3 regions of the Mycobacterium sp. 050128 genome follow, and region 2 is predicted to be linked to each of the others. Evidence: predicted binding sites of a transcription regulator. Region 2 holds the regulator's gene; each other region holds the start of a gene.

Region 1 (10,640 bases), on a different contig from region 2:
CCCTCCGGGCCCTGCCTCTTCGGAGGCGTAGCCGATCGCGATGCCGCCCAACGGTTCCCAGTCGGCCGGCAGCTCCAGCTCGGCGCGGACCAAATCGGCGGCAAAGATCGTCGAGCCGATCCAGCAGCTGCCCACTCCCCGAACGGCCAGCGCGACCAGCAATGCCTGCACGGCCGCGCCGACCGCGACGGTGAACATGGTGTGCTCGGCATCGGTGCGCTCAGCATCGGAATAGGTGTGGGCGCCCTCGGGCACCAGCATCGGGATGATGACCTCGGGTGCCTCGTAGAGGATCTGGCCGCGCGCCACTCGCCGATCGATCGCGTCGTCCGGCTTTCCGTCGCCGGCCAGGTCGGTGCGCCACTTGTCCTTCATCCGATCGAGCAGCCGGGTCCGGGTGGCCGTGGTACGCAGCCAGACGAACCGCACCGGGCGGGTGTGGTGCGGGGCGGGCGCGGTGAGCGCCTCGGCGACGGCCGCCTCGATCAGCTCCGGTGGCACCGGCTCGGCGCTGAACCGGCGCACCGACCGGCGCAGCAGCTGGGCCTCGCGGCGGCCCATCTCGAGGGCTTCGGCGGTGCCGAGCCAGAACAGATCTTCGGGTCCGGGCCGCAGCAGCTGCCGCGCAGTGGTGCCGTCGTCGACGACGGTCAGCCCGCGCACCACGGCCACCGGCATTGCGGTCAGCTTGCCCTTGACCAGATCCGCAGCGGCGGCCACTTCGTCGGCCACCGCGATCTCGGTGACCACCAACTCGTTGCCGTGCTCGTCGAACGCACCCGAATAGCCATGCAGCACAGCCAATCCCGCCGCGCCGATCGCGGCGTCGATTTGACCGTTGCGCCAGGCCCGGCCCATGGTGTCGGTGATAACCACCGCGACGTCGACGCCGAGCTTCTCACGCAGCGCGGCGCGCAGGGCCGCGGCACTGCCGTCGGGGTCCAGCGGCAGCAGCGCGAGTTCGCTTCGGCCGACGTTGGATCCGTCGACGCCGGCGGCGGCCTGCACCAGCCCGAGCCGGTTCTCGGTGATCAGCGTGCGGCCCTTGCGGGCCAGCACCCGCACCGCCTCGTCATCGACCAGTCTGCGCCGGAGCTCGTCGCGCTCCTCGGGGTCCTCGGGAGCGGCCACCAGCCGGCCCTCGCACTTGGACACCACCTTGCTGGTGACCACGACGACATCGCTGTCGCGCAGCCACGGGGCGGCAGCGGCGACTGCCGCGCCGAGATCGTCGCCGGGGCGGAACTCGGGAAGTCCGGTGACGGGCAGGATCTCGATCGTCGCGGCGGAGCCGTGCTCCCTCGGGGTATCGGTCACGGCGCCACGCCCGCAATGTCCAGTCCGGCCCGAACCATTTCTGCCGTCGCCTTCGGATCGCTCATCAACAGCGGCACCGCGCGCACCGCGACGCCGTCGATTTCTTCTTTGAAGGTTTCCAAGTCGCCGTCGTGCACCAGCCAGCAGTCCAATATCCCGGTGGCAGTGCGCGCGCCGTAATATCGGCCGACCGCTTCGGCGGTGGACTCGACCCCGATCACCTCGAGGCAGGCATCAGCCATGCCGCGCAACGGTTTTCCACCGATGATCGGGGAGTAGCCGACGATCGGTGCGCGAGCCGCCCGCAGTGCGCCGCGGATCCCCGGCACGGCCAGGATCGCGCCGACGCTCACCACCGGATTGGACGGCGCCAGCATGATGATATCGGCGTTGCCGATCGCGTCGACCGCATCAGTTGTGGCACTGGCCGTTTCAGCGCCGACGAACGCGAAGCTGTGGGTTGGCACGTTGGCCCGGTAGCGCACCCACCACTCCTGGAAGTGGATCGCGCGCCGACTGTCGTCGGCCGGATCGGTGATCACCACATGGGTTTCACAACGGTCGTCGCTGGCGGGCACCAACTGTGCGCCGGGTTGCCAGCGGTCGCACAACGCCGTGGTGATCTGCGAGAGCGGGTAGCCGGCGTTGAGCATCTGGGTGCGCACCAGGTGCGTCCCCAAATCGCGGTCGCCGAGTTGAAACCAGTCTGGCTGCATGCCGTAGTGCGCCAATTCCTCTTTGGCGTGCCAGGTTTCGTCGCGATGGCCCCAACCGCGCTCCGGGTCTACGCCTCCACCTAAGGTATACATGCAGGTGTCCAAATCCGGACAAACCCGAACCCCGTGGATCCAGGCATCGTCGCCGATGTTGACGACGGCGGTCAGCTCGTGGTCGGAAGTTTCTCCCCCGGTTGCGAACTGACCCAGCCCGAGTAATTGTTGAACACCCAGTAGGAACCGGGCGCCGCCGACCCCACCGACCAGAACGGTGACCTTCACACCGGACGACAGTACCGGCCGGGGACTTTGGCGAGCGTTTGTGATGGACACGCCGAAGGGCCGAAATAACAGAAACGCCGGAAATTGATCACGAGATGGTATGGAAATACGCCGAAACGCTTGACCCGGCAGATCAACCCGTGTCTAATCACATCAGTGTCATTTCCCGGTTGGCCGGCCGGTTCCGGTGTCGCAGACCGAGATTCGATCACTTGTTCGAATTGTCTGTTACATCAGAACAGCGGGACACAACCACTCTCTCAAAGACCAAGCTGAGGAGGCGTACGACGCATGTCTTACGAGCACCTACGGGGCGTCATGCCAAGCACTGAGCGCGCCACGATCAGCTCCGCGCCGGCGCCGATTGCACGGCCATACTTGACCGTGGTCCCTGATGCGCCAATCGCATTCGAGCCCGAGCCGTTGCCGGAACCCGAACTCACTCCGGACCAATGGCAGGACCGCGCGCTGTGCGCGCAGACCGACCCGGAGGCCTTCTTCCCGGAGAAGGGCGGATCGACTCGCGAAGCCAAGAAGATCTGCCTGGGTTGCGAGGTACGTCATGAATGCCTGGAGTACGCGCTGGCCCATGACGAGCGCTTCGGCATCTGGGGTGGCCTCTCCGAGCGTGAGCGCCGCCGCCTCAAGCGCGGCATCATCTGACCGCTGAACCCGCTTGGGTTATTCGTCGTCGATCGTCGGGTCGATGACAGTCGGTTCGACGTCGAGGTAGATGGCCACCTGCGCCACCAGGATCTCGTGCAGTAAGTCGCCCAGTTCGACGGTGTCTTTAGCGCGTCGTTCGATGGGCTTGCGGAACAAGACAATTCGCGCCCGCGTCGAATTTCCTCGGACGTCGACCCCGGCGGGGATCAAGCGGGCCAGCGCGATCGGTCCATCGGCGACGACCTCGGGCGGCCACTGCACGCTGTCCGGGTCCTTGGCGGCGATGCGCGGAATTTCGTCGACCGCCACGTCGAGTTCCGACACTCGTGATTGCCAGCGCCGCTCGATGGGTTCGTAGGCCTCGAGCACCGCCATGTCGAATCGCTCGGCCCGGCTGCGCCACCCCGGCACCGTCGGCGGCAGCAAAGGACCGCGCATATCGCGCCCGCGCCGAGTTGCCCGGTGCCCAGGCGTTCGGCCCGACGGCCGTCCGTTGCGCGGGAAACTGCGCGAATCACCCACGCGCCGATGGTAACGGTTGGACATCGTGGCACGAACGGATGCGCGTGTCCGGCGCTTCGGTGGCGTTTGTCCACGATAGCCTTTCCGACGTGAACGTTCCCCGTCGCTGCTGCCGGCCAGGGTGCCCGCATTACGCCGTGGCGACCTTGACGTTCGTCTATTCGGACTCGACGGCAGTGGTAGGCCCGCTCGCGACCGCGCGCGAACCGCATTCGTGGGACCTGTGCGTCGGCCACGCCGGCCGCATCACGGCCCCCCGCGGCTGGGATCTCGTGCGCCATGCCGGCCCCCTGAATTCGGAGCCCACGAATCCCGATGAAGACGACTTGGTCGCGCTTGCCGACGCCGTGCGCGAAGGCGGTGCGGCAGCGGCGTCCTTGCCGCACGCCGGCGGCACCGGCATGCCGTTGAACGGCTTCCCCGCGCGAGCGGGAAATGTCTCCGCCGAACCGCATCTGCACCACACCGGAGCCCAGGCCACCGCGCCGAGCAGCCATCTGTTCGCGCCGCCGGATAAACGGTCCGGTCGCCGTCGCGGGCATCTGCGGGTGTTGCCCGATCCGTCCGACTAGGGGACCGCTCGGGCCGATAGGCTGACGCCAAGAGGCAAATCAATCCATGGCGTCAAGGAGGCCCGCATGTCTCGGCCCGCCGCGACTGTCCACCGTGTCATCAAGGCTTATGACATCCGTGGGCTGGTCGGCGAAGAGATCGACGAGTCGCTGGTCGCCGATGTCGGGGCAGCGTTCGCCGCGTTGATGCGCGGCGAGGGCGCGCAACGCGTGGTGATCGGACACGACATGCGCGATAGCTCGCCGTCGCTCGCCGCTGCCTTCGCGGCCGGGGTGACCAACCAGGGCCTGGACGTGGTGCGGATCGGGTTGGCCTCCACCGACCAGCTGTATTTCGCCTCGGGGTCACTCGATTGCCCCGGCGCGATATTCACCGCCAGCCACAACCCCGCCGCTTACAACGGCATCAAGCTCTGCCGGGCCGGCGCGAAACCGGTCGGTGCGGAGACCGGGCTGAAAGTGATCTCCGAACACGTGATCGCCGGAGTCGCCGACTACGACGGGAAGCCGGGGACCAGCACCGACCGCGATGTGCTCTCCGACTACGGCGAGTTCCTGCGGTCCCTGGTGGCGACGTCCGGCTTACGGCCGCTGCGGGTGGCGGTCGACGCCGGCAACGGCATGGCCGGTCATACCGCACCGTCGGTGCTCGGCCCGATCGACTCGATCACGTTGTTGCCGTTGTATTTCGAGCTCGACGGGTCGTTTCCGAATCACGAGGCCAACCCGCTGGACGCGGCTAACCTGCTGGATCTGCAGTTCTACGTCCGCGAAACCGGCGCCGACATCGGATTGGCCTTCGACGGCGACGCCGACCGGTGCTTCGTGATCGACGAGCGCGGGATGCCGGTTTCTCCGTCGACGGTGACGAGCCTGGTTGCCGCGCGCGAGATCGGCCGGGAAATCGGCGCCACCGTCATCCACAATCTGATCACGTCGCGGGCGGTGCCCGAGCTGGTCGCCGAGCGCGGCGGTACTCCGTTGCGCTCGCGGGTCGGACACTCCTATATCAAGGCGCTGATGGCCGAAACCGGTGCGATCTTCGGCGGCGAGCATTCCGCGCACTATTACTTCCGTGATTTCTGGGGCGCCGACTCAGGGATGCTGGCCGCGCTGTATGTACTGGCCGCGCTCGGCGAGCAGGACCGGCCGCTGTCCGAGCTGACCGCGGACTATCAGCGTTACGAGGCGTCCGGTGAGATCAATTTCAAGGTGGCCGACGCCGCGCAGTGCGTGGACGCCGTGTTGAAGTCGTTCGGCAGCCGGATCCACTCCATCGACCACATGGACGGGGTGACGGTGGATCTGGGCGACGGCAGCTGGTTCAACCTGCGCACCTCCAACACCGAGCCGTTGTTGCGACTGAACGCGGAGGGCCGCACCACCGAGGACGTCGAGGCGATGGTCGCCGAGATCAGCGCCGGAATCGCCGGCCAGGTGCAGCGCAATGAGAGTGTGCCGTGAACGTCACCCGGGCGATCGATCTCGAAGACACCGACGGCCTGATCGCCGCCGACCGGCGGGGCCTGTTGCGGTCCGCCTCCTCGGCCGGTGCGCAGGTGCGCGCCATTGCCGCCGCGGTCGAGGAAGGTGAGCTGGACTCGCTGCGCACCGGCGACCGGCCACGCAGCGTGATCTGGGTGGCCGGGCAGGGCACCGCCGAGACGGCCGGGGCGATGCTGGCCGCGACGCAGGGCGGCGCGGCGTCCGCGCCGATCGCAATCGTCGGGGAGGCCCCGCCGTGGATAGGCCCGCTCGACGTGCTGATCGTCGCCGGCGACGACCCCGGCGACCCGGCTCTCGTCGGAGCCGCCGCGACCGGGGTGCGCCGCGGTGCGCGAATTGCCGTCGTCGCGCCGTACGAAGGTCCGCTGCGCGACACCACGGCCGGCCGCGCCGCGGTGCTCGCCCCACGGTTGCGGTTTCCCGACGAGTTCGGCCTGTGCCGGTACCTGGCCGCCGGCTTGGCGACGCTGCATACCGTGGACCCGCGACTGGACATCGATCTGCCGGCGCTCGCCGACGAGCTGGACGCCGAAGCGCTGCGCAACAGCGCGAGCCGTGACGTATTCACCAACCCGGCCAAGATCATCGCCGCGCGCTTGTCGCACCACCCGGTGGCACTGGCAGGTGACTCTCCCGCGACGCTGGCGCTGGCCCGGCATGGCAGTTCGCAGCTACTGCGGATCGCGCACCAGGTGGTCGCCGCCACCGGGCTGGCCGATGCGGTGGTGGCGCTGCGCGAGCCCGTCCATTTCGGTGATGGCCCCCCGTCGGTGGATGCGCTCTTTCACGACGAACAAATCGACGGGCCGCTGCCCGAGCGGATGCGGGTGCTGGCGTTCACGCTGGCCGGCGACCGGACAGTGTTGGCCGCTCGGGTGGCCGGGCTGGACGAGGTGTACCTGATCGCGGCGCACGACGTGCCCGAAGCACCCGGCGGCGTGGGCGGGTCCGGCGGCCTGGTCGGGGCGGTGGCCCCGGGAGGCGCGGCCCGCCCCGAACAGCAACTGGCAGTATTGGCCGTTCGGCTGGAGATGGCTGCCGTTTACTTACGACTGGTGCGGGGATAGATAGACAAGTGGAACTGCTTCGCGGTGCGATACGGACGTACGCATGGGGGTCGCGTACGGCCATCGCAGAATTCACCGGGCGTCCAGTGCCCGCGGCCCACCCCGAGGCCGAGCTCTGGTTCGGCGCGCATCCGGGGGATCCAGCCTTCCTGGAAACCGAGCATGGCGAACTCTCCTTGCTGGAGGCGGTGACCGCCGATCCGGAAGGACAGCTCGGCTCCGCCTCGCGCGAACGGTTCGGCGACGTGCTGCCGTTCCTGGTCAAGGTGCTCGCCGCCGACGAACCGCTGTCGCTGCAGGCCCATCCCAGCGCCGAACAGGCAATCGAGGGCTACCTGCGCGAGGAAAAGTTGGGCATTCCGGTGGCGTCGCCGGTCCGCAACTACCGCGACACGTCGCACAAGCCCGAATTGTTGGTGGCTCTGCACTCATTCGAGGCACTCGCCGGATTCCGCCAGGCCGCGGTCACCATCGAGTTGCTGCGGGCGCTGGCCGTCACCGACCTCGACCCCTACATCGAATTGCTGCACGACCAGTCCGACGCCGACGGTCTACGCGCGCTGTTCACCACCTGGATCACCGCACCGCAGCCCGACATCGACGTGCTGGTGTCCGCGGTGATCGACGGCGCCATCCAGTACGTCAGTTCCGGCGCAACGGAATTCGCGGCCGAGGCCAAGGCGGTGCTCGAACTCGGCGAACGCTACCCCGGGGACGCCGGAGTGCTGGCGTCGTTGTTGCTCAACCGGATCACTCTGGTCGCGGGCGAGGCGCTCTACATCCCGGCCGGCAACCTGCACACCTATCTGCGCGGGTTCGCGATCGAGGTAATGGCGAACTCCGACAACGTGTTACGCGGCGGGCTGACCCCCAAGCACGTCGACGTGCCCGAGTTGCTGCGGGTGCTGGACTTCGCACCCACCGCCGAGGCGCAGCTGCGGCCGTCCGTGCACCGCGAGGGCCTGGGGCTTGTCTACGACACCCCGGCCGACGAGTTCGCGGTGGCACTGCTGACCCTCGAGGGCGAACACCTCGGCCACGAGGTCGACGCGTCACCAAACCATGACGGTCCGCAGATCCTGTTGTGCGCCGAGGGTTCCGCGGTCGTGCACGGCAAATCCGGGTCACTGGTGCTGGAGCGCGGGATGGCGGCATGGGTCGCGGCCGACGACGGACCGGTGGGGCTGGTCGCGCACCAGCCGGCCAAGTTGTTCAGGGCGACCGTAGGCTTGTGACGGCCCGACCCTTGGCGGCCTGACGCGCCTCGCGGCGCTCGCGCAGCCACAGCCGTAGGTTGTGCGCGATGGTCCGGCCGACGATCCGCGGCGGTGGAACCATATAGAGGCTGTCGAGCAGCGAGAATCGGCGCAAAAACCATTCGGCGAGAACGGGTTCGGTCTCGGCGGCTCCGAGGAATTGGTCGAACAGCGCTCCCGACGGCCGCCACCACCAGGGGATCGGAGCATTGGCGCCGGCGTGGTGAAAAGCGACGTCGCCGATCGCGTTCATCGTCCACACCGGATAAGTCGTCTTGGCGGTCGCCCGGCTGAGCTCGCCGGCCAGGTCTTCGTCCGCGGACCGCAATGCCCGCCGCAGATGACCGGCCTGCAGCGACGTCATCGTCATGCCCTGCCCGAAGGTGGGATTGAAGCTGGCCACGGCGTCGCCCAACGGGATGATGCCGGCCGGGAAGCGGTCCAGCTTGTCATAGCGGCGCCATCTGCTGGTCGGAAAGGCGTGAAACGCCGGTGCACCAAGCGGTTTGGCGTGGGTCAGCGCCTCGGTGAAGTGCGCCGGGAGCAGCTCGATGGCCAGCGCGACCATTTCCGGGAACGTCGTCGGCGGCTTCGCGCCGGCCACCCCGAAGGTGGTCAGCACCCAGGTGCCGTCCTCGTAGCACAGCATGCCCATCCCCAACGACTGGTCGTGGGAGGCGCCCGCCACCACCACCTTCTCCGGGATCAATCCCTCGGGGATGCGGAACTGGTGACTGGCGTAGTTGATGCCGATGTCCAGGGTCTCCTCGATGGGCCGCTCGTATCCCCACTGCGTCAACCACACCGGCAGCCGGGTGCCCCGGCCCGCCGCGTCGACCACCAGATCGGCAGGCACGAATTCCGGCTCGCCGCCGACCTCGTCCTTGGGGTCCAGCACCACACCGGTCACCCGCTGTCGCGCCGGGTCGAACCGCGGTTCGGCGACGGATCGGCGCAGGATCGTGACGTTGTCGATGTCGCGGACGCGGCTGCGCAACTGCCACTCGAGATGTGGCCGGCTGGGCACGTATGCGGTGAATTCGTCGCGCAGCGTGTGGCCCGTCCCGAGGACATGGCCCGCCGCGCCCAGGTGGATGCAGTCCGGGCGGTTTTCCAGCATCGGCACACCCGCGGCCACCATGTCCTTGAGCAGACCCGGGAACAACGAGTCGAATTCGTGGGCCCCGCGCGCCATCAGCAGATGCAGATGCCGGTCCTGCGGAATCGTCGCGCGATTTGCCGGGGTGCTCGGCAGTTCATCGCGCTCATAGACGCTGACCTGCGAATACCAGTCAGCAAGCACCCGGGCGGCGCACAAACCCGCGATGCTCGCGCCTATCACTATTGCGTGGTCTCGCGTGGCTGCGCAGTCCGGCATTCGGGGGGAGTACCCAGTACTGTGCGGTCCAATGATTTCTGACGGTAGCGAGAAGGAGGCATATGTCCAACCGATGGCGTACTAAGTCAGTCGAACAGTCCATCGAGGACACCGACGAGCCAGACACTCGACTCCGCAAGGTCCTCACCTGGTGGGACCTGATGGTCTTCGGCGTCGCCGTGGTGATCGGCGCCGGCATCTTCACGGTCACCGCATCGACCGCCGGTGATATCACCGGCCCCGCGATTTGGATCTCGTTCCTGATCGCCGCCATCACCTGCGCGCTGGCGGCGCTGTGCTACGCCGAATTCGCCTCGACGCTGCCCGTCGCGGGCAGCGCGTACACCTTCTCCTATGCCACCTTTGGTGAGTTCTTAGCGTGGATCATCGGCTGGAATCTGTTGCTGGAGTTGGCAATTGGTGCCGCCGTGGTGTCCAAGGGCTGGTCCAGTTATCTCGGCACCGTATTCGGTTTCGGCGGTGGCACAGTCAACGTGGGGTCGTACAGCGTCGACTGGGGCGCGCTGCTGATCGTCGCCGTGGTGGCGACCCTGGTCGCGTCGGGCACCAAAGTGTCGTCAAGGGTTTCGGCGGTGATCACCGCCATCAAGGTGTCGGTGGTCATCTTCGTCGTGCTGGTGGGCGTCTTCTACATCAAAGGCTCCAACTACTCGCCGTTCATCCCGAAGCCGGAAGCCGGGCACGAGGCGAGCGGCATCAATCAGTCGGTGCTGTCGCTGCTCACCGGGGCGCACAGCAGCCACTACGGGTGGTACGGCGTGCTGGCCGGGGCTTCGATCGTGTTCTTCGCATTCATCGGGTTCGACATCGTCGCGACGATGGCCGAGGAGACCAAACACCCGCAGCGCGACGTGCCGCGCGGGATTCTGGCGTCGCTGGCCGTCGTGACCGTTCTCTATGTCGCCGTCTCCGTCGTGTTGTCCGGCATGGTGTCCTACACCCAGCTCCAGACCGTCCCCGGCGGCAAGCCGGCAAACCTGGCCACCGCATTCACGGCGAACGGGATCCAGTGGGCGAGCAAGATCATCGCCATCGGCGCACTGGCCGGGTTGACCACCGTCGTGATGGTGCTGGTGCTGGGGCAGTGCCGGGTGCTGTTCGCGATGGCGCGCGACGGCTTGTTGCCGCGGTCGCTGGCCAAGACCGGCTCACGCGGGACGCCGGTCCGGATCACCGTGTTGGTCGCGCTGGTGATCGCGGCGACCGCATCAGTCTTCCCGATCAGCAAGCTCGAGGAGATGGTCAACGTCGGGACGCTGTTCGCGTTCGCGCTGGTCTCCGCCGGCGTCGTCGTCCTGCGCCGCACCCGACCGGACCTGGAGCGCGGGTTCCGGGCG
Region 2 (10,640 bases):
TTGACGAGCGCGGTCAACCGTCTCCGCCGCGCATCCGGATCGATCTTGGGCGGCGGCACATCGGGATCGGCGATACCCAGCAGGTCGTCGAACAGCAACACGTCCTCCGGCTCTGCGTCGGGAGACTGAGCCCGTATCCGCGCTCGAGCGACATCCGGCTCAAGGCCTTTGACGCCGGTGATCCTGCGCAGCAGCCGTGCTACGACGTGGAAAGGGATTCCGCTGGTGTGGGATTCGCAGAAGGCGCTGAACACGTCGACACCTCGGGCGGCTGCCACCGCGACGAGTTCGCGAACGATGCGGCTCTTGCCGATCCCGGGTGGGCCGACCACGGTGACCACCGCGCCATCGCCGTCGATCGCGAGTCCCAGCAAGTTTTCGACGGCGGACATTTCCTGGCGGCGACCGACCAGCTTCGACTCGGCTCGCGCGGAAGGCAAAGGTTCTTCTCCAAGGCCCAGCAACCGGCGGGCGCCGACCGGCGCGTCGGCGCCCTTGATCCGGACCAGCTCGAATTCACCGAGATTCGCGAGGCCTTCGACGAGGCGCGCGGTCGAGGTGCTGAGCATCACCCCGCCGGGCGGGGCCGCCGATTCCATCCGCTGAGCCAGCCCGACTTGCTCACCGATGGCGGTGTAGCCGAACGGACCCGACCCGATTTCACCGGCGATCACCTGACCGGAGTTGAGGCCCACGCGCAGTTGGAGGTCGACACCGTCGCGTTCGTGGACGTCGGCGGCGAGTCGCTTGGCTTCTTGCTGAATGCCAAGTGCCGCGTGGCAGGCGCGAATAGCGTGATCCTCCAACGCAATCGGAGCGCCGAACACGGCCATGATCCCGTCACCGGTGAACTTGTCCACCGTGCCGCCGAACCGCCCCACCACCGCGGCACAGTGATCGGCGATGTCGGCCATGACTTCCCGCAGCCTCTCGGGGCCCACCGCCGCCGCGATGTCCATGGAGTGGACCACGTCGGCGAACAGAACGGTGACCTGTTTGTACTCCGCCCGTGCATCGACATCTTTGACGGGGGAACCGCAGCCATGACAGAACCGGGCACTCTCCAGGGGCGCAGTGCCACACGTCCGGCACGGTGCCATGGCGGTCATCCGACCCTCCGCCCGATCCCCAGCGATTCCAGCGCTTTCTCAGGATAGGCGTCGGGGCGCCGTCGCCGCAGCGGTGTCGTCGTCGCGGCACCCCGGGTACCCGTGGCCGACTGCCGACCAACCGTCTGGTTGGTATATGTTGGGCGGCAGAGTTCCCGCCAGCCGGAGGTTATCCATGGGCAGCGCAATCAAGTACCAGCGCACACTGTTTGAACCCGAGCACAATTTGTTTCGCGAGTCCTACCGGGCCTTTCTCGAGCGCCATGTGGCGCCGTACCACGACGAGTGGGAGAAGGCGAAGATCGTCGACCGCGGTGTCTGGCTCGAGGCCGGCAAGCAGGGATTCCTGGGCATGGCGGTGCCTGAAGAGTACGGCGGCGGCGGTAACCCCGACTTCCGGTACAACACGATCATCACCGAGGAAACGACCGCGGGGCGATACAGCGGAATTGGCTTCGGACTGCACAACGACATCATCGCGCCGTATTTGCTGGAGCTGACCAACGAAGAGCAGAAGCAACGCTGGTTGCCGAAGTTCTGCACCGGCGAAATCATCACCGCGATCGCGATGACCGAGCCGGGAACCGGCAGCGACCTGCAGGGCATCAAGACCCGCGCGGTCAAACAGGGCGATCATTACGTGCTCAACGGCGCAAAGACGTTCATCACCAACGGAATCAACTCCGACCTGGTGATCGTCGTCGCCCAGACTGATCCGGACAAGGGCTCACAAGGCTTTTCGCTGCTCGTCGTTGAACGCGGCATGGAAGGCTTTGAGCGCGGCCGCCATCTGGACAAGATCGGTCTCGACGCGCAGGACACGGCGGAGTTGTCGTTCACCGACGTCAAGGTTCCCGTCGAAAACCTGCTCGGCGAGGAGGGCAAGGGCTTCATCTATTTGATGCAGAACTTGCCGCAGGAGCGGATCAACATCGCGGTCATGGCCGCCGCGGCGATGGAGCAGGTGCTCGAACAGACGCTGCAATACACCAAGGAGCGCAAGGCCTTTGGCAAGCCGATCGGCAGTTTCCAGAACAGCCGCTTCGTGCTGGCCGAGTTGGCGACCGAGGCCACCGTGGTGCGCATCATGGTCGACGAGTTCCTGCGGCTGCATCTGGACAAGAAGCTGACGGCCGAGCAGGCCGCGATGGCCAAGTGGTACTCCACCGAAAAGCAGGTGCATCTGATCGACCGGTGTCTGCAGCTGCACGGGGGCTATGGCTACATGCGCGAATACTCGGTCGCTCGTTCCTATCTCGACGCCCGGGTGCAGACGATCTATGGCGGCACAACCGAGATCATGAAGGAGATCGTCGGACGCAGCCTCGGGGTCTAGCCGCGTGATCATGATGCACATCGGCTAACGTCGGCGGCGGTGGACCAATCTTGCTGTCACGCAACAACGAATCGTCGGCAGACGCGCGGCACCCGTGCGGATGGTGACACGAACCAAGCACAACTAGTCGGCTTACGCTGTCATTGCTTGGCTTTACGGCAAAATAGTCGATGCCCATGAATAGCTCCTTTGCTCGAGTGGATAGCCGGCGCCTCGCGTGCCGTCGGCGCATGTCCATTGGCTACGCGGAGCGCGTAATCACCCGGCGTCGGCGTGTCTTGAGGCAGGATCGGTCGCGACACGATCGTCTTCCTGCATCATTTCGACATCGGAGTGGTCTCCGTTTTCGTAATATTCGCGAATTGCCTTCGTATTTCTTGTTCGCTGGAGCAAAGTTATGCGAGCCCGGCGATAATACGAACTCGGTGGGGTTCGTAACCCGCGTTTGGGGCACCAACCGCGCGCAGGGGCCGCAGGGTACGGGCATGGCCATACAAAGGGGCATATCCGTCGGCTGGGAGGCTTGGTGAACGGGAAGAGAGGTCACGTGCGCAGGCTCGCTGGTCGGGCGCTCGTCAGCGTGGCGACCACAGCGTTGGCCATCGTGCTGTTGGCACCTACCGTTTCAGCGTCTCCGATCGGTGACGCCGAAGCCGCCATCATGGCCGAGTGGACCAAGGCCGGCGGCGACACCTCTCCGCTCGGCCCCCGCAAGGGCGACGTCTACCCGGTTGCCGACGGCTTCGCGTGCGACTTTGACGGCGGCAAATTCTTCTTCACCACGGCCACCGGAGCGAAATTCATCTACGGCCCGATCCTGGAAAAGTACGACATGCTGGGCGGTGCGGCCGGTGGCGATCTGGGCTTTCCGACCATCAACGAGGTGCCCGGTCTGGCGGGCCCGGACAGTCGAGTGGCGACGTTCTCGGCCAGCGACAAGCCGGTGATCTATTGGACGCCCGATCACGGCGCGTTCGTCGTGCGCGGCGCCCTGAACGCCGCCTGGGACAAACTCGGCAGCTCCGGCGGCGTCCTCGGCGCCCCGGTCGGGGATGAGACCTACGACGGCGAAGTGTCCTCGCAGAAGTTCAGCGGCGGCCAGATCTCCTGGAACCGCAAAACCAAGGAATTCACCACCGAGCCGGCGAATCTGGCCGAGCAGCTCAAGGGCTTGCAGGTAGCGATCGATCCCACCGCGGCCATCAACATGGCCTGGCGCGCGGCCGGCGGAGTCAACGGTCCGCTGGGCGCCAAGCAGGGCGGTCCGAATCCCATCGGCGGTGACGGCATCGTCCAGAACTTCGCCGGCGGCAAGGTGTTCTTCAGCCCGGCTACGGGTGCGAGCGCCCTCGAAAGCGACATCCTGGCGAAGTACGAGTCGGTCGGTGGCCCGGTCAGTAGCGACCTGGGTTTCCCGACCGCTAACGAGTCCGACGGCGGCGTCAGCCCCAACAGCCGGATCGCCACCTTCTCCGGGGCCGACAAGCCCGTCATCTTCTGGACCTCCGACCACGGCGCCTTCGTCGTGCGCGGGGCCATGAAGGCCGCCTGGGACAAGTTGCGTGGTCCCACCGGGAAGCTGGGCGCGCCGGTCGGTGATCAGACCGTCGACGGCGACGTGATCTCGCAGAAGTTCACCGGCGGCAAGATCTCGTGGAACCGCGCGAAGAACACCTTCGCCACGGACCCGGCCAACCTGGCTCCGCTGTTGTCGGGCCTACAGGTGTCGGGGCAGAACCAGCCGAGCGGTTCGGCGCTGCCTGCGCACGCCAAGAATTGGTTCAGCTGGAGCTGGTGGTACCTGTTCGCGCTGGTTCCGCTGCTGGTTCTGGTGCTGCTGGCGGTGTTCGTGGCGTTGCGGTGGCGCCGGCACCGCGCCGGTCGCAACAGCGCACCCTACGACCTGGAGCGCGACGTCGACGTCGGCGGCTACGAGGACGCGGGCGAGCCGCGCTGGGGTCCCGACTACACCGACGCATCCAGCGAGCACATGTCGTTCACCGAACCGCACGAACCGGATCACCGCGACGACGACGAACACGCGCTGCTGGCCAGGTGGCCGCACTCACCGGAAACGGCCGAAATGGACGAAGACGGTGGGTATGACGAGCCGTCGCATCCCTTGACCGAGGAGGAATGGGATGAGTTAGCGGTCGACGAGCGGGATCCCGACTCGGTCGACACCGATTCCATCCCGGTCGTGTCGGCCGACGATCTGTTCGACGCCGGCTACGGCGATGAGCTGCCGGAAGCCGGCTATCCGGATAGGCCCGACGTACCGGAGAGCGCGTACCCGGACGTCGCGGACGACGAGTACGCGGACGCGGCCGGTCCGGAGGGCGCCTATCCGCTTGAAAGCGCCTATCCGGAGGCCGGCTATCCCGAACTCGCCGACGAGGAAGCCGCTTACCCCGAGGCGGGCTACCCGGGCGCCGACGAGGAAGAGGCCGCCTATCCCGACGTCGCCGTCCCGCACACCCCGCCGGGCGCAGTGCATCCCGATGCTGCCTATCCCGCAGAAGAGCCGGCGACCGCGTATCCCGACGTCGCGGTCCCGCACACGCCGCCGGATCTTGCCGGCGCCGGCGGTGCCGCCTCCGGTGCTGCCGCGTCCGGTGCTGCCGCTGCCGGTGGGGCAGCTGCGGGTGGGCCCGCAGCCAGCCTTGCGGCGGCGCTCGGGGCCGCGTCCGGCCTCGCGCCGAGAGCCGGGCGCCACGCAGCCGCGGACGCCGACGAAGAGGACTTCGCGCCGGCCGCGGCGATCGGGGCAATAGGTCCGGCCGGGCGCCCGACGATCCATCTGCCGTTGGACGACCCGTATCAGATACCCGACGGCTACCCGATCAAGGCGAGTGCCCGATTCGGCCTGTACTACACGCCGGGTAGCGAGCTCTACCACGACACCCTGGCCGAGATCTGGTTCACCAGCGAGGAAGTCGCGCTGATCAACGGGTTCGTGAAGGCCGACTGACAAGCCGGACGTCCCGGCGCTATACCTTGCGGATCACCGTGACGACCTTGCCGAGCACGGTCGCGTCATTGCCGGGAATGGGATCGAACGCCGGGTTGTGTGGCATCAGCCAGACCTGACCGCCCGCGCGCTTGAACGTCTTGACGGTGGCCTCGCCGTCGAGCATGGCGGCGACGATGTCGCCGTTGTCGGCGACGTTCTGCTGCCGGATCACCACCCAGTCGCCGTCGCAGATCGCGGCATCGACCATGGAGTCGCCGACCACCTTGAGTAAAAACAGCGTGCCCTCGCCGACCAGCTCGCGGGGGAGCGGGAAGACGTCCTCGACGGCTTGCTCGGCCAGGATCGGTCCACCGGCCGCGATGCGCCCGAGCACGGGCACGAAGGTCGGTTCCGGCAATGCGTCGGACCCGGCGACCTCGGTGGCGGGCGCGGCCGCGACCACATCGTCGGCGCCGCGGACGTCGACCGCCCGGGGGCGGTTCGGGTCCCGGCGCAGGAATCCCTTGCGTTCGAGGGTGCGCAGTTGATGAGCCACCGAAGAGGTCGACGTCAGGCCGACCGCGTCGCCGATCTCCCTGATGCTCGGCGGGTAGCCACGGGTGGTCACCGACTCCCGGATGACATTCAAGATGGTGCGTTGCCGCTGGGTAAGCGATGAATCCACGGAATGCAGGCGGCCGCTTGGACCGGTCGCCGAGGTGTCGTTGCTGTCGCTCATGGCACTGAATGTAGTCTCCCCGCACCGAGGAATCAAACATGTGTTCGACTGGCGTGTCATGGCATGCACATGGTGGCTAAAGGCCCTAGAACGGCTGAATCACACGTGTGTAACTTTTGCGTAGACCGGGTACCTGTGCTGCATGGCAGGAATGGCGACCGGCAGAAGTTGTCGGTGGCGTGGTCTAGCGTTTTGCTCGTGCGACACGCTTCGCTCAAATGTTCGTATTTCGAACACACGAGCGATAGTGTCGAACACACGAGCGAGGATTTAGACGACCGGAGGAACGCACCATGACGCTCATGCACACAGTCTCACCGCGGATCAGCAACATGCGGCGCCCCACCGATGGGCTGGTCGCACGGCCTCGCTATGACGTCGCACGGCCTCGCTACGAGCAGGAGCGCGTGCTGCGGCGCCGGTCCGTGCCGGCCCGGCCGGCCGGAGCGCCGATGCGCTACCGCGGTACCGGTGTGTCGATGTCGCAAGCACCGCATCGTCGCCGCCCGGTCACGCTGGGGACGACGGTGGGTCTGGCCCTGATGGCCGGAGTCATCACGCTCTGGCTGGGACTGGTCGCCAATCTCGGTCAGATCGCCAACGGCGACTCCGGCGCCGCGGCCGCTCCCGTTCCGGACCGGCTGTCGGTCGTGCAGGTCGAGCCGGGCGAATCCCTTCAGGATGTGGCGCACCGGGTCGCGCCGGAAGCGCCGGCCCGCCAGGTCGCCGACCGCATCCGCGAACTCAACAACCTGAGCTCTCCGGCGCTGGCCGCCGGCCAGACCCTGATCGCGCCGGTCGGCTGACCGCAGCCGCGTATCGCGAAAGCCGCTCTACGCCAAGGCTCCTCGGTTCTCCCGTCGGTGACGGCGCACGCGTCGTGGCAACGTTGGCCCGCCCGGGGGAGGGCACGGGTACGCTCGGAGTGTTCTTCCGAGACGCCGGCCCAGCGAAGGAGCGGTCATGCATTGCCCGTTCTGCCGCCATCCCGACTCCCGGGTGATCGACTCCCGGGAAACCGATGAAGGCCAAGCCATTCGGCGCCGCCGATCCTGCCCGGAGTGCGGGCGACGATTCACCACCGTAGAGACTGCGGTCTTGGCCGTCGTGAAACGCAGCGGTGTCACCGAGCCGTTCAGCCGCGAAAAGGTCATCAAAGGCGTCCGCCGCGCCTGCCAGGGCCGCCAGGTGGACGAGGACGCGCTGAATCTGCTGGCCCAGCAGGTCGAAGACACCGTGCGTGCCGCCGGCTCGCCGGAGATTCCCAGTCACGAAGTCGGCCTGGCGATCCTCGGCCCATTGCGTGACCTGGACGAGGTGGCCTATCTGCGCTTCGCCTCGGTATACCGGTCCTTTTCGTCGGCCGACGATTTCGAGCGCGAGATCGCCGCGCTTCGCAAGCACCGCAAAGTATCGACACCGAGCTGACCCCGATGTCTCCGGACGTGCATCCCGATCTCGAGGCGCTCGCGCCGCTGCTCGGCACCTGGGCCGGCCGCGGTTCGGGCGAATACCCGACGATCCAGCCCTTCGAGTATCTCGAAGAAATCGTGTTTTCCCATGTGGGCAAACCGTTTCTGGCCTACGCGCAAAAGACCAAAGGTGCCGCCGACGGCAAGCCGATGCATGCCGAGACCGGCTACCTTCGGGTGCCGCAGCCCGGTCACGTCGAGATGGTGCTGGCCCACCCCAGCGGCGTGACCGAAATCGAGGTCGGGACCTACCGGGTGATCGGCGGCGTCATCGAAATCGAGTTGGCCACCACGTCGGTCGGATTGACCCCGACCGCCAAAGAGGTTTCCGCGCTTGGTCGGACCTTGCGGATCGACGGCGACCAGCTGTCCTACTCGGTGCGGATGGGTGCGGTCGGGCAACCCCTGCAGCATCATCTGTCCGCGCAGCTGCAGCGCAAGCCCTGAATCTCAGTCGAGTTGTGTCATACCATCGTTGACGACGCGGCCGGCGACGCGAGCCCAGCCCCCGGGGCTCCACCCGGTTTCCAGCATCGATCCCTGGCCCTGGACGATGCTCAGGTCGCGGCGGAGATGGTCGGTGATCCGCATGGCCGCCGAGCCGGTCGCTTCGTCTTCTGGCACACCGAGATTCGCGACGAACATCCGGGAACGCAGTGCCCCGGCGCACTGATCGATCCAGGCCCACAGGTAATGGGCGGTGTCGTCGGGAAACTCGCTGGGGTCGGCCGCGAGAACCTGGTCAACGGACTCGAATTCGTGAAAGAGCAACTCCGGGCCCCATTCCGGGCGGGCCCGCACACCCACCAGGTCGCCCTCGTAGTGCACCTGCACGATGCCGGCCGGCACCGCAAGCGCGTTGATCGGCATACCGCTCGCGCGCAGCCACCACGACGCGCCGACGGTCGGGTGCCCGGCGAACGGAATCTCGGTGCGTGGCGTGTAGATCGTGGCATGCGCGGTGGTTGCTCCGGCAGCCGGTAGATCGATGAATACCGTTTCGCTGTAACCCAATTGGGTGGCCAGCTGCTGGCGATCGGCGGGTGGGACCTGACTGGCGTCGACGACGCCCAACGGATTGCCGAAGTTGCCGTCGCGGTCGGTGAAGACGCGCAACACCGTCACGTCGATGCCCATGGCCCGACTGTACGGGCCGGGTCAAACGAATTGTCTAAGTCGCGCTGCGCTCGTCGGAACCCATCGCGTTGAGCACAGCGACGCGAGTGTCGGCCGGGCCGGTGACGGTGCGTTCGCCGCTGCCGGTGCGCAGCAGCTGGCGTAGCGCGGCTTGGTCGTATTCGGCGGGCGCGGTGGTGTCGATGAAGCGCTGGACGACGTCGATGAAACGGGCCGGGTCTTCGTGGAACGGAAAGTGGCCGGAGCCCTGGAAGATCTCCAGGCGCGAGCCGGGCATCGCGGCGTGTGCCATCCAGGCATGGCGGACGGGGACCACCACATCCTTGGTGCCCCAGACGATCTGCACGGGGATGGCCTCGGTCAAATAACATCGGTCCAGGAACGTGACGATCTGCCCCCGCCAGTCCACCACGGCCCGCAGTGTCCGGCTGAAGGCCGATGAGGCCGTCGGCTCCGGCAAGTCGTCCAGAATGCGTAACACGTTCGGGAGATCGCGGCCCAAGCCGGTCGATCCGATCGCCAGGCCCGCGAGCCGCCCCGCCACCTGGACGGCCGGTAATACCAGGGGCAGCCGCAGCAGCGCCAGTGCCTCCGTCCCGATCGGCAGCGAGGCCAACCGGAAGGCGACGTTGACGTCCTTGGTGACACCACCCGCTGCGACCAGGATGAGCCGCTCGACCAAATGTGGGAACTGGTAAGCGAATTGCATCGCCACCCCGCCACCGAGGGAGTGACCGACGATCGTCACGCGTTCGATGTCGAGCACGGACAGCAAGTCGCGCATGCCGTTGGCGTAGCCGGCCACCGAGTAGTCCGCGCGGGGTTTGTCGGACTGGCCGTGCCCCAGCAGGTCGGGGGCGATCACCGTGAAGCGCTGAGCGAGCTTGGCCTGCACCGTATTCCACGTCGTGGAGTTGTCACCGATGCCGTGAATCAACAGAATCGCCGGACCGGAGCCGGCGATGCGGAACGCTCGTTTGTACCCGTGGATGGTGCGGTATTCGAGCCTGGGGGTGGTCACTTCACGCACCGGGCGAAGGTTGCTCTTACGCTTCCGCTCAGTCATCTCGCCACCCTTGTTGTCGCGTCCCGTCGGGTGATTACGCGGGGCCGTCGTCGTCGCGCTTCTTCTCCGCTTCCTGGGCTAGGAATCGCTCGAACTCGGCACCAAGTTCGTCGCCGCTAGGAAGGTCCTCATCGCGCGTTAGTAACGACCTGTTTTCCTGAGCGTCGATGAAGGCATCGTACTGGCGCTCGAGTGCGGCCACCACTTGAGCGACCTCGGCGCTCGCCTCGACCTGCTCGTCGATCTTGCCCCGGATCTCGGCGGCTGCCTCGGTCAGTGCCGACAGCGGGAGGTCGAGCGACCCGGTCTTGGCGACCTGCTCGAGCAGCGCTTGGGCGGCGGCGGGGTAGTCGGTCTGCGTCAGGTAGTGCGGAACGTGAACCGTGAAACCGACCACCTCATGCCCGTGCTGTGCCAGCCGGTATTCCAGCAGGTTCGATGCACTGCCCGGGACCTGGATCTCGGAGATCCACGGCTGGAAATCGGTGATCAAGTCGCGATTGTTGGAGTGCGCGGTCAGCGTGATGGGCCGGGTGTGCGGGACCGCCATGGGGACGGTGCCCAGGCCGATGGTCTGCCGTACACCCAGCCGTTCGGACAGCAGACGCACCGCGGTGATGAACCGCTCCCATTTGAGATCCGGTTCCATCCCGGCGAGCAGCAGAAACGGCGTCCCGACGCTGTCGCGCAGTGCGTACAGGCTCAGCTCCGGGTCGTCGTAGTTGGTGAAATGGTCTGTCTTGAAGGTCATCAGCGGCCGGCGCGAGCGGTAGTCCAGCAGTTCGTCGATCGCGAAGGACGCGACCAGCTCGGTGTCCAGGGCCTCCT
Region 3 (10,640 bases), on a different contig from region 2:
CAATCTGCCGATGCGCACGATCATGGACCGCTACGGCGCGATCTGGCAACGCGAAGACGTCGGGGTCATCACCACCGTCATCGACGTGCCGCGCCGGCGCGACCTGGGCATCAAGCGTGGATTGGCCGACGAAATCAAACGCGTTGCCCGACAGGTGATCGAGGCGCTCGGCTGATCCGGCGTCTCGTGATATCAACTTCGCATGCGGCCGTTCTGGTTTGGTGCGGTGCTCACGGTGTTGGTGGCCGCATGCGGCCACGCGCCGGCACACCGGCCCTCGGTCACGCCCACGCCGTCGGCGCACTCCACCACCGTCAACCCCGCCAACGTCAAGCGAGTCGTTCGTGACCTGCCGCCCAATTACGAGGCCACGCCCGGCATTCCGAGCGGCGCCTCGCCGCGGGTGATCTGGGGCCTTGACCCGGACGCGACGTCCAAGCCCGCGTCATGCGCCGTACTCGCCGATCCCGGCAAGGGGCGCGACCAATCCGCGCAGGGCCTGTCCGCCTCGGGTCCGGGCGGCATCATCAACGTGGCTGTGGTGACTTTGCCAGACATTGACCTGGACCGCGGCGTCGTCGAGGCCTGCGGCCAGTGGGCCATGACCGCCGAGCACACCACCGCCAGCGTCCAGCTCACCGACCCTCCGCGCATCGACGACGCGCAAACCCTCGGCATGATCGTCGACATCAAATCCGCTGTCGAGTCGGGCACCGAAATCGATTCGCGGGCATACACATTCATTGCCTACCTGGGCGGCTACTACGCCTTCACCACGGTGACCACCGATCCGGGGTCGGCGCTGCCGGCGTTGCCGCCGCAATTCGCCGCCGATCTGCTCGTCAAAACGGTGTCCACGTTGCGGGGCTGAACGCCCGGCTTTGGGTAGATTAGCCACGGTGTCCAAACTGGTATGCGCGATCGCAGCGGTGTGCGTGCTCGCCGGTTGCTCATCGAAGGCCACCCCGACCAACGCCGACATCGCCGACATCGCCAAGATCGTCGGTGTGAAGTCGGACTTCGGGCCCGAGTTCAAGGTCACCGACATCTCGGAACGGGCGATCGATCCCAAGCTACTGTCGGCCCGCAAGCTGCCCGAGGGGCTGAAGTTCGACCCCGCCAACTGCGCGAAGTTGGCGGCGGGACCCGACATGCCCCCGGACGTTCAGGGCAACATGGCCGCGGTATCCGCCGAGGGTAGCGGGAACCGCTATGTCGTGATCGCGGTGGAAACCTCCAAACCGCTGCCGGTCAACGATCCGGGTAAGGACTGCACCAAGGTCGCGTTCTCCGGGACTGGCGTGCGCGGCGGCCTCGAGGTCATCGACGCGCCGAACATCGACGGGACGCATACGTTCGGCGTGCACCGCGTCCTGCAGGCGCTGATCGCCAGTGGTCCCCGCACCGGCGAGCTCTACGACTACTCCGCGCAATTCGGCGACTACCAGGTGATCGTGATCGCCAACCCGCTCGTCTTGCCCGACCAGCCCGTCGCCAAGGTCGACACGCAGCGCGCCCGCGACCTGCTCGTCAAAGCGGTCGCCGCGATCCGCACGTCCTAGCGCACGTCGCGCGGCCGGAATTGGATGCTGATGCGCGGGCCCTTGGGCAGCGCGGTCTTCGGAACGGCGTGCTCCCAGGTGCGCTGGCAGGATCCGCCCATCACCAGCAGGTCCCCATGCGCCTGCGGCAGCCGCAGCGACGGCCCGCCCCCGCGCGGGCGCATCGCGAATGTCCGGGTGGCGCCGAGACTGATGATCGCCACCATGGTGTCCTCGCTGCTGCTGCGACCGATCGTGTCGCCGTGCCAGGCGACGCTGTCGGCGCCGTCGCGGTAGTAGCACAGTCCGATCGTGGTGAAGGGCTCGCCGAGTTCGCCCGCGTAGATGTCGTTGAGCCGGCGGCGCAGCCGCGCCAGCAGCGGGTGGGGCGGGTCTTCGACGGTCAGGTCGTGAAAGCTCACCAGTCGCGGCACGTCGACCACCCGGTCGTACATCTGGCGGCGTTCGGCCCGCCACGCGACGGTGTTCAGCAGCGCGTCGAGCAGGTCTTGAGAACCGGACGGGTCGTCGCTGAGCCAGCCGGCGCGGATCTCGATGAAGGCGCCGTCGCCGAGGTGTCGTCGTTGGGTCTGCTCGAACAGCGAGCCCTGTACCCCTGATATCTGGGTCCGCACGCCGCACAGTCTATCGCACATCCGTTCGACTGCCCGGGACTCGCCGGGCTACCAGCGCGGCCCCGGGTGTGACGCGACGGCCCTGTTTCGCGCGGCTACGGTTTAGCTGTGGGTGATATTGAGCTCAGCACGAATTCCGAGGTAGGCGCGCTGCGGGTGGCGATCCTGCATCGTCCCGGCGCGGAGCTGCGGCGACTCAATCCGCGCAACAACGACCAGCTCCTGTTCGATGGATTGCCGTGGGTCGACCGTGCGCAGGACGAACACGATCAGTTCGCCGAGCTGCTGCGGTCGCGCGGGGTGGAAGTGCTGCTGCTGTCCGACCTTTTGACCGAGGCGCTCAACCACAGCGGCGCCGCCCGGATGCAAGGCGTTGCCGCCGCCGTGGATGCGCGCCGACTGGGAGCGCCGCTGGCGCAAGAGCTTTCGGCCTACCTGCGTGGACTGGACCCCGCCAGGCTGGCGCACATCCTGATGGCCGGTATGACGTTCAACGAGCTGCCGCCGGATACCCGAAGCGACGTGTCGCTGGTACTTCGCATGCATCACGGCGCGGATTTCGTGATCGATCCCTTGCCGAACCTGGTGTTCACTCGGGACTCGTCGATCTGGATCGGCGCGCGGGTGGTGATCCCGTCGCTGGCGCTGCGGGCCCGGATCCGCGAGACGTCGTTGACCGACCTGATCTACGCCCATCACCCGCGGTTTACCGGGGTGCGCAAGGCTTACGAATCGCGATCCGCACCCGTAGAGGGCGGCGACGTGCTGTTGCTGTCCCCGGGCGTGGTCGCGGTCGGGGTGGGGGAGCGGACTACCCCGGCCGGCGCGGAAGCATTGGCGCGCAGTCTCTTTGACGACGACCTGGCGCACACCGTGCTGGCCGTGCCGATCGCGCAGCAGCGCGCGCAGATGCACTTGGACACGGTGTGCACGATGGTCGACACCGAGACCGTGGTCATGTACGCCAACGTCATCGACAAGCTGTCGGCGTTCACGATCCAGCCGTCCCCGGATGGCGTGAACATCGGTGACGAGACGCCATTTCTGGAAGCGGCGGCCAGGGCGATGGGCATCGACAAGCTGCGCGTGATCGACACCGGCCTGGACCCCGTCGTCGCCGAACGCGAGCAGTGGGACGACGGCAACAACACGCTGGCGCTGGCGCCCGGCGTCGTCGTCGCCTACGAGCGCAACGTGCAGACCAACACCCGGCTGCGGGACGCCGGAATCGAGGTGCTGACGATCGCGGGCTCAGAATTGGGCACCGGCCGCGGCGGTCCGCGGTGCATGTCCTGCCCGGTCGCCCGCGACGCGCTCTGAGTTTTCGCGTCGAGATTGCGACCATGGTCGCGGTCGGTGCGAAATCACAGCCGTCACGGCAATCTCGACGCGGCTCGGCGCGCGAGCGCGTCACGCGCCCGGTCAACGACGGCCTTCGGCCGGTCTTCGTTGACCACCCTGATCACGTGCCAACCGGCGCGTTGCACCATCTCGGCGCGGCGGATGTCTTTGACGTACTGGCGTCGATCGCTGCGATGTTGGTCACCGTCGTATTCGAGGGCCACCATCGGCTTTTCCCAACCCATGTCGAGGTATGCGATGAGACGCCCATCGGAGACTCTGAGCTGTGTGGCGGGCGTCGGTAGTCCAGCGTCGATGAGGACGAGCCGCAACCAGCTTTCTTTGGGCGATTGCGCCCCGCCGTCCATCAGGGAGAGAGCCTCTCTGCACCTGCGCACACCCCTTGCACCCACGTAGCGGGCGATCAACGCCGCTGCGTCCGACGCGATGACACCGGTCGCAGCTGACAACGCGTCGAGATTGGCGACTGCAACGCCGCGTGGCAGATGTCGCGCCAGATCGAAAGCCGTCCGCGCGACACCGGTCACACGGAGGCCGTTCACTTCTACGATTTCGTCGGACTCGATCCGCTCGCGGCGAACGATGATCCCCGGCGGTGGATGGTTGAACGGCCCCAGGATTTCGACAGGTGCGAAATCGTCGACCCATTTGGCTCCGTGGAGTGCGGCGGCCGCGCGACCGGTGATGATTCCCGAACGGCCTGACCACAACCAGGCCGCGTGGATGTTGTGCCACAGAGACCTCCGGGCCTCCTTCGCAAGGTACACATCGCGATGGATTTGCCGGTAGTTCCAACGCAATTGACCGCGAGTCAGCTTGCCGCGCGCTATTGCTTCGCTTCCGAGAAAGACCCCCACCACGTGCTGATGATGCGGCCATCGACCGACATCTCAGCGAGATTGCCGCCAGGGTTGTGGATGACGCGAAATCACAGCCATAGCGGCAATCTCGACGCAGAAAGCCATCAGCGCCAGCTGGGCAGCCAGATCTCCATGTCCCAGGTCTGTTGCGAGATGGGCATGCCGGTGAGCACCGGGAACAGCCAGGCGAAGTTGGTCACCACCAAGGCGACGTAGCCGGACACCACGATGAGGCCCAGCGTCCGGCGTTCCGAGCTCTGGCTAAGAGGGCGGTAGAGAATGTCACCGCAGATCAGCGCGATGCCCATCGCCAGGAACGGCGCCATCGTCGCCGCGTAGAAGAAGTACATCTGCCGGTCGATGTCGGCGAACCACGGCAGCCACCCGGCGCAGTAGCCGACCAGGACGACGGCGTAACGCCAGTCGCGCCGGATAACCGCTCGCCAAAGGGCATAGAGCAGCACCGGCACCGCCAGCCACCACATCGCGGGCGTGCCGACCAGCATCTCCGCCTTCACGCACGACTGCGCGCCGCAGCCGCCGACGTTCTGCTGATCGATCGCGTACAGCACCGGCCGCAACGACATCGGCCAGCTCCACGGCTTGGATTCCCACGGGTGGTAGTTGCCCGCCGAATTCGTCAGGCCCGCATGGAATTCCAGCGCCTTCGCGCTGTAGTGCCACAGCGAGCGAAGGGCGTCGGGGAACGGGAAGGCGCTGTGCGGGCCGATCGTCTGGCCCACCTCGTGCCGGTCGATCGCGGTCTCGGACGCGAACCACGGCGCGTAGCTGGCCAGGTACACCGCGATCGGGATCAGCCCCAGCGCGTATCCGGTGGGGACGAGGTCGCGCCGCAGCATTCCCAGCCAGGGCCGGTTCACCTGATACTGCCGACGTGCGGCCACGTCGAACGCCAGCGACATCAAACCGAAGAACACCACGAAGTAGAGGCCGGACCACTTTGTCCCGCAAGCCAATCCGAGCATGACGCCGGCCAGGAACCGCCACCAGCGCACACCGAGGCGCGGGCCCCACTCGGTTGCGGTGTTGCGGCCTTCCAGCAGCGCGACGTGCATGCGCCGTCGCACCTCATCGCGGTCGACGATCAGCGCGCCGAACGCGGCGACCACGAAGAAGACGAGGATGCCGTCGAGCAGTGCGGTGCGGGAGGCGACGAAGCTGACGCCGTCGCAGATGCACAGCACCCCGGCGATCGCGCCCACCAGCGTCGAGCGGCTGATCCTGCGCACGATACGCATCACCAGCAGCACCATCACGACGCCCAGCAACGCGCCGGTGAACCGCCAGCCCACCCCGTTGTAGCCGAAGATCGCCTCGCCAATCGCGATCAGTTGTTTGCCGACCGGCGGGTGGACCACCAGGCCGAACCCGGGGTTGTCCTCCACGCCGTGGTTGTGCAGCGCCTGCCAGGCCTGCGGCGCGTAGTGCTTCTCGTCGAAGATCGGGGTGCCGGCATCGGTCGGCGAGCCCAGGTTGACGAATCGGGTGATGGTCGCCAGCAGGGTGATGATGCCGGTGACCACCCACCCGCGGATGGTGTCGACCGGCCCGAAATCCGCAACCGGGATCAACGGCCCCGGGCTGACGACGGGCACGGAGCGCTCCTGGACGGCGGCCGCCACGTTCAACGTGGCATTGCTGGGCGGGGCGGTCATCAGCTCGATCGTAGGCTGTCCGTCATGTCCCACGGTCGCCTGTTGCTCGGTGCGACCCCGCTGGGTCAGCCGTCGGATGCCTCGCCGCGGCTGATCAAGGCGCTCGGCGAGGCCGATGTGGTGGCGGCCGAGGACACCCGGCGGGTGCGAACGCTGGCCAAGGCGCTCGGCGTTGGTATCACCGGCAAGGTGGTCAGCATGTTCGATCAAGTCGAGGCCGCCCGGGTGCCGGCGCTGGTCGACGAGATCAAGGCCGGTGCGACGGTGCTGGTGGTCAGCGACGCCGGAATGCCGCTGATCAGCGACCCCGGCTACCGGATGGTCGCAGCGTGTGTCGACGCCGGCGTCGCGGTGACATGCTTGCCCGGGCCGTCCGCGGTGACGACCGCGCTGGCCCTGTCCGGTCTGCCGTCGGAAAAGTTCTGCTTCGAGGGCTTCGCGCCGCGCAAGAGCGGGGCGCGCAAAACGTGGCTGGCCTCGCTGGCCGACGAGCGGCGCACCTGCGTGTTCTTCGAGTCGCCGCGCCGGCTGGCGGCGTGTCTGAGCGATGCCGTCGAGCAGCTCGGCGGTGCGCGTCCCGCGGCGGTCTGCCGGGAGCTGACCAAGGTGCACGAGGAAGTGGTGCGCGGATCGCTCGAGGAGCTGGCGGCCTGGGCGGGTAACGGCGTGCTCGGCGAGATCACCGTCGTGCTCGGTGGCGCGACGCCGCCCGCCGACGTGGCGTCGCTGCTGGCCCGGGTGGAAACCCTCGTCGCGGGGGGTGTTCGCGTCAAGGACGCCTGCAACGAGGTGGCCGCGGCGCACCCGGGCGTGCGCTCGCGACAGCTGTACGACGAGGTGCTGCGCTCGCGTCGCGAGGACTAGCCCACGCCGGCCGCGGCTCCCGTCGCCGGGGTGCACGTCAGCCCGACGACGGGTGCGGCCTTGTGCAGGCATTCCTGCCATTCGGCGTCGGGCTTGGAATCGGCGGTGATCCCGCCGCCGACGCCCAGCACCGCGGTGCCGGCGGCGTCGAACTCCACGGTGCGGATCGCGACGTTGAGCTCACATCCGGCGATCGGCGATGCCAAACCGACTGTGCCGCAATATATCCCGCGACGATGCGATTCCCACTGCGAAATCAGTTGGCGGGCACGATGTTTGGGGGTGCCGGTGACCGAGGCGGGCGGGAAGGCGGCATCCAGCAGTACCGACGTGGGCAGCTCGGCAGGCACCTGCGCCGACACCGTCGACACCAGGTGCCACACGCCCGGCGCGCGCCGCACGACCAGCAGCTCGGGCACTTTGACCGAGCCGGTGATTGCCACCCGGCCCAGGTCGTTGCGAACCAGGTCCACGATCATGATGTTCTCGGCCACCTCTTTGGGCGAGGCGCGCAGCGCCGACGGCCAGGCGTCCAGCGGCAGGGTGCCCTTGATCGGGCTCGACATCACGGCGTTACCGTGCCGGCGCAGGAACAGTTCCGGCGACAGCGACGCCACCGCACCGCAGGGGCCGGCGACGTAGGCCGCGCGGGCCGGCGACGTGCGCGCGACGCCGTCGACGAAGAAGTCCAGCGAGGACCCGGTGACCGTCCCGGTAAACCGGGTGCACACGCACGCCTGGTAGACCTCGCCCGCCCGAATCGCCTCCAGGCACGCCAGCACCGCGCCGCGGTGCGCCTCGCGGTCGGCTACGCCCCAGTCGATCCGGCATTCACGCGCCGGCCCCGGGGTCGCGGCCAGCGCGGCGGTCAGCCACTGCGGCATCGGCGCCCCGGACAGGCTCTCGTACCACCACCGGCCCTCGCGGTCGCGGCGCAACACGCAGTCGGTCCAGCCGCCGGCGGCCTCGGGGATGCGATGCGGCCGCCCGTCGGCGCCGGCGTCCGGATAGGACAGGTAGCCGACCCAGCCACCGCCCACCGCGGGCGACTCGTGGGTCTGCGAACTCATCGGGACGGCAAAGGCGCCCGCCGGATCCACCGGCTGAACCGCCAGGCTCGGCGCGATCACCGCCAGCGCGCCGAACCACTCGCCGGTCAGTGCCGCGGGTGGGGGCAACCCGAGCCGGCGGGCGGCATCCCCGATCGCGCGCAGCACACCGGGTGCCTCGCCGAGGTTGGGCAGCCGGTCAATCCGCACCGTCCTAGCTTGACAGAAGGTGAATTTTCGCGCCCAGAGCTCCGCGGCTCAGCCGCGGCTGATGTCGCGCGCGGTCGCCACTGCGGCCAGCTTGTCCGGGTTGCGCATCACGTAGAAGTTGGTGATCAAGGCATCGGCGATCTCCACCGTGATCACGCCCTCGAGGTGGTCGCCGAGGTACAGCAGCACCGCCGGGGCGCTGTTGCAGGTCACCATTTCCGCGCGCAGCACCGCCGCGGCCTTGCGCATCAGCCCCGCGACGGCGCGGGCCACCCGGTCGGCCCCGACGACGGGCCGCCGGGCCGCGGACACCTTGCCGCCGCTGTCGGCCATCCAGGTGGCGTCCGGCGCCAGCATCGCCATCAGCCCTTCCACGTCGCCGCTGGCCGCGGTGGCCAGGAACTGCGCGGTGATCTCGGCGTTGCGGTGCGGGTCACAATCGAAGCGCTTGCGCCGCGCCCGCACGTGCTCGCGGGCCCGGTGTGCGACCTGGCGGACCGTGGGCGCCGGTTTGCCCACCGCGTCGGCTATCTCGCCGTAGTCGAAACCGAACACCTCGCGCAGCACGAACACCGCTCGCTCGTCCGGGCTCAGCGTTTCCAGCAGCACCAGCATGGCCATCGAAACCGATTCCGCCAGAACGACATCGGTCGACGGGTCCTGGTCGTCGAGCAGCAACGGTTCGGGCAGCCACGGCCCGACGTACTCCTCGCGGCGACGGGCACCGGCCCGCAACGCGTTGAGCGCCTGCCGGGTCACCAGCTGGGCCAGATACGACTTGGTGTCGTGCACGGTCGACAAGTCGATGGCCGCCCACCGCAGATAACTGTCCTGCAATACGTCGTCGGACTCGGTGGCCGAGCCGAGGATTTCGTAGGCGATGGTGAACAGCAGCGGGCGCAGCAGCGTGAAACGTTGCGCATGCTCGCCGGTCGCGATCATTTGATCGCGACCTGCTCGTCGGCCGATTGCCCGGTTGCTTGAGCGGGCCGGCTACCGCCCTTCAGCCAGAAGTACGAGCCCGGTTTGGCGGCCTCGCGCCGGATGGCCCACAGCGTGCCCCGGCAGATTCTTTCCTTGATCGCGGCGCTGGCTCGGCCGCCCACAGCCACGTTCACCGGGGTGTCGTCGGTGCGCGCGAACTGCAGCGTGCCGAGGGTGCGGCCGATGCTGATGCACTGGCCGACGAACGCCTGGTTGAGCGCCGCGGGGGTGTCGCCGGCGAGCCGGGCCAGCACGGTCTCGGCGGCCTGGGCGCCCAACGGCTCGGCGGCCTGGCAGCTCATCCGCAGCGGCTGGCCCGAGGGCGCGGCGGCGTCACCGGCGGCGACGATGCGAGCATCGTCGACGCTGGTCAACGTCTCGTCGGTGAGCAGCCGCCCCAGCCCGTCGGTGCGCAGGCCGCTGCGGGCGGCCAGATCCGGCACGGCGAACCCGGCCGTCCACACCGTCGCCGCGCTGGGCAGCACGGCGCCGTCGCTGAGTACCACGCTGTCCCATCGGACCTCGCTCGCGGCGACGGATTCGGCGATGGTGACCTCGAGCCGGCGCAGCTGCTTGGCCACCGAACGCCGGCCCCGTGCGCTCAGTGACGTCCCCAGCGTGCCACCGCAGATCAGGGTCACCGGGCGGCCCTGCTCGGCCAGCTCGGAAGCCGTCTCGATGCCGGTCAACCCGCCGCCGACCACGGTGACCGGAGCATTGAGCGGCAGGTCGGTCAGCGCGTAGCGCAGCCGCTGTGCGCTTTCGAGGTCGCAGATCGAATGGGCGAATTCGGCGGCACCGGGCACCGAAAGCTGGGCCGGCACCGCGCCCGTGCTACCGACGGCGTAGATCAGGTAGTCGTAATCCAGCGCGCTGCCCGACGTCAGCTCCAGGCGACGGGCAGCGGTGTCGATCCGCTCGGCCGCGTCGACGACCAACTGGATCCCGTCACCCAGCAGCGAACCGTAGTCGGCTGTCGCGGCGCCCGTGCCGGCCACCAGCTGGTGCAAGCGAATCCGCTCGACGAAGACCGGACGGGGATTCACCAGCGTGATGTCGAGGTCTGGCCGCTGCCGCAGCCGATTGGCCGCCAGGGTGCCGGCGTATCCGCCGCCGACGATCACGACACGAGTGCTGTTGGTCATTGCTGTCTCCCATTCTCTTTCGGACTTGTGCCCTGGAGACACCGCAGGACCGCGGGGCGTGACAATTCGGCCGTTGATTGTGAGCTGTATCACTCGATGCCGGGTAGGGGGCGAAGCCGCCACTCACACCGAGGCGCGCATCCCTCTAGCATCGCAACGATGGTCCGGACATTGAGGAGAAGCGCGGCGGCGGTTGGCGCCGGCGCGGTACTCGTGTTGAGCGGCTGTGGTGGTCACAACAGCCCCGGGCCGCTGTCGGCCATGGTCAGCCCGGCCATCCCGCCCAGCGTCGCGGACATCCCGAACCCGCTGCG

What was found. The regulator LexA, encoded in region 2, represses DNA repair genes until DNA is damaged. The targets are predictions, from matches to a motif close to CGAACANNTGTTCG.
Region 1: the regulator LexA is predicted to act here: its motif matches at 2,521-2,534, upstream of cofD (2-phospho-L-lactate transferase).
Region 3: the regulator LexA is predicted to act here: its motif matches at 2,191-2,204, upstream of SKC41_RS12985 (alpha-ketoglutarate-dependent dioxygenase AlkB).

The regions. Positions count from the first base shown of each region.
Region 1 covers NZ_JAZGLW010000001.1:242,671-253,310, reverse strand. The annotation lists gene SKC41_RS01275 (coenzyme F420-0:L-glutamate ligase) at 1-1,317, opposite strand, end outside; gene cofD (2-phospho-L-lactate transferase) at 1,314-2,315, opposite strand; gene SKC41_RS01265 (WhiB family transcriptional regulator) at 2,607-2,978, shown strand; gene SKC41_RS01260 (metallopeptidase family protein) at 2,997-3,419, opposite strand; gene SKC41_RS01255 (DUF3499 domain-containing protein) at 3,593-4,075, shown strand; gene SKC41_RS01250 (phosphomannomutase/phosphoglucomutase) at 4,142-5,539, shown strand; gene SKC41_RS01245 (TobH protein) at 5,536-6,648, shown strand; gene manA (mannose-6-phosphate isomerase, class I) at 6,657-7,883, shown strand; gene SKC41_RS01235 (FAD-dependent oxidoreductase) at 7,861-9,249, opposite strand; gene SKC41_RS01230 (amino acid permease) at 9,345-10,640, shown strand, end outside.
Region 2 covers NZ_JAZGLW010000004.1:251,591-262,230, forward strand. The annotation lists gene SKC41_RS24580 (ATP-binding protein) at 1-1,109, opposite strand, end outside; gene SKC41_RS24585 (acyl-CoA dehydrogenase family protein) at 1,285-2,445, shown strand; gene SKC41_RS24590 (sunset domain-containing protein) at 2,972-5,416, shown strand; gene lexA (transcriptional repressor LexA) at 5,436-6,137, opposite strand; gene SKC41_RS24600 (LysM peptidoglycan-binding domain-containing protein) at 6,431-6,943, shown strand; gene nrdR (transcriptional regulator NrdR) at 7,101-7,565, shown strand; gene SKC41_RS24610 (peroxynitrite isomerase) at 7,571-8,056, shown strand; gene SKC41_RS24615 (PhzF family phenazine biosynthesis protein) at 8,060-8,746, opposite strand; gene SKC41_RS24620 (alpha/beta fold hydrolase) at 8,781-9,812, opposite strand; gene SKC41_RS24625 (proteasome assembly chaperone family protein) at 9,847-10,640, opposite strand, start outside.
Region 3 covers NZ_JAZGLW010000001.1:2,670,964-2,681,603, forward strand. The annotation lists gene SKC41_RS12970 (GNAT family N-acetyltransferase) at 1-175, shown strand, start outside; gene SKC41_RS12975 (DUF5642 family protein) at 203-871, shown strand; gene SKC41_RS12980 (DUF5642 family protein) at 900-1,562, shown strand; gene SKC41_RS12985 (alpha-ketoglutarate-dependent dioxygenase AlkB) at 1,559-2,176, opposite strand; gene arcA (arginine deiminase) at 2,285-3,496, shown strand; gene SKC41_RS12995 (DUF559 domain-containing protein) at 3,550-4,398, opposite strand; gene SKC41_RS13000 (dolichyl-phosphate-mannose--protein mannosyltransferase) at 4,503-6,074, opposite strand; gene rsmI (16S rRNA (cytidine(1402)-2'-O)-methyltransferase) at 6,099-6,938, shown strand; gene SKC41_RS13010 (aminodeoxychorismate synthase component I) at 6,935-8,197, opposite strand; gene SKC41_RS13015 (RNA polymerase sigma-70 factor) at 8,246-9,139, opposite strand; gene SKC41_RS13020 (NAD(P)/FAD-dependent oxidoreductase) at 9,136-10,326, opposite strand; gene SKC41_RS13025 (hypothetical protein) at 10,486-10,640, shown strand, end outside.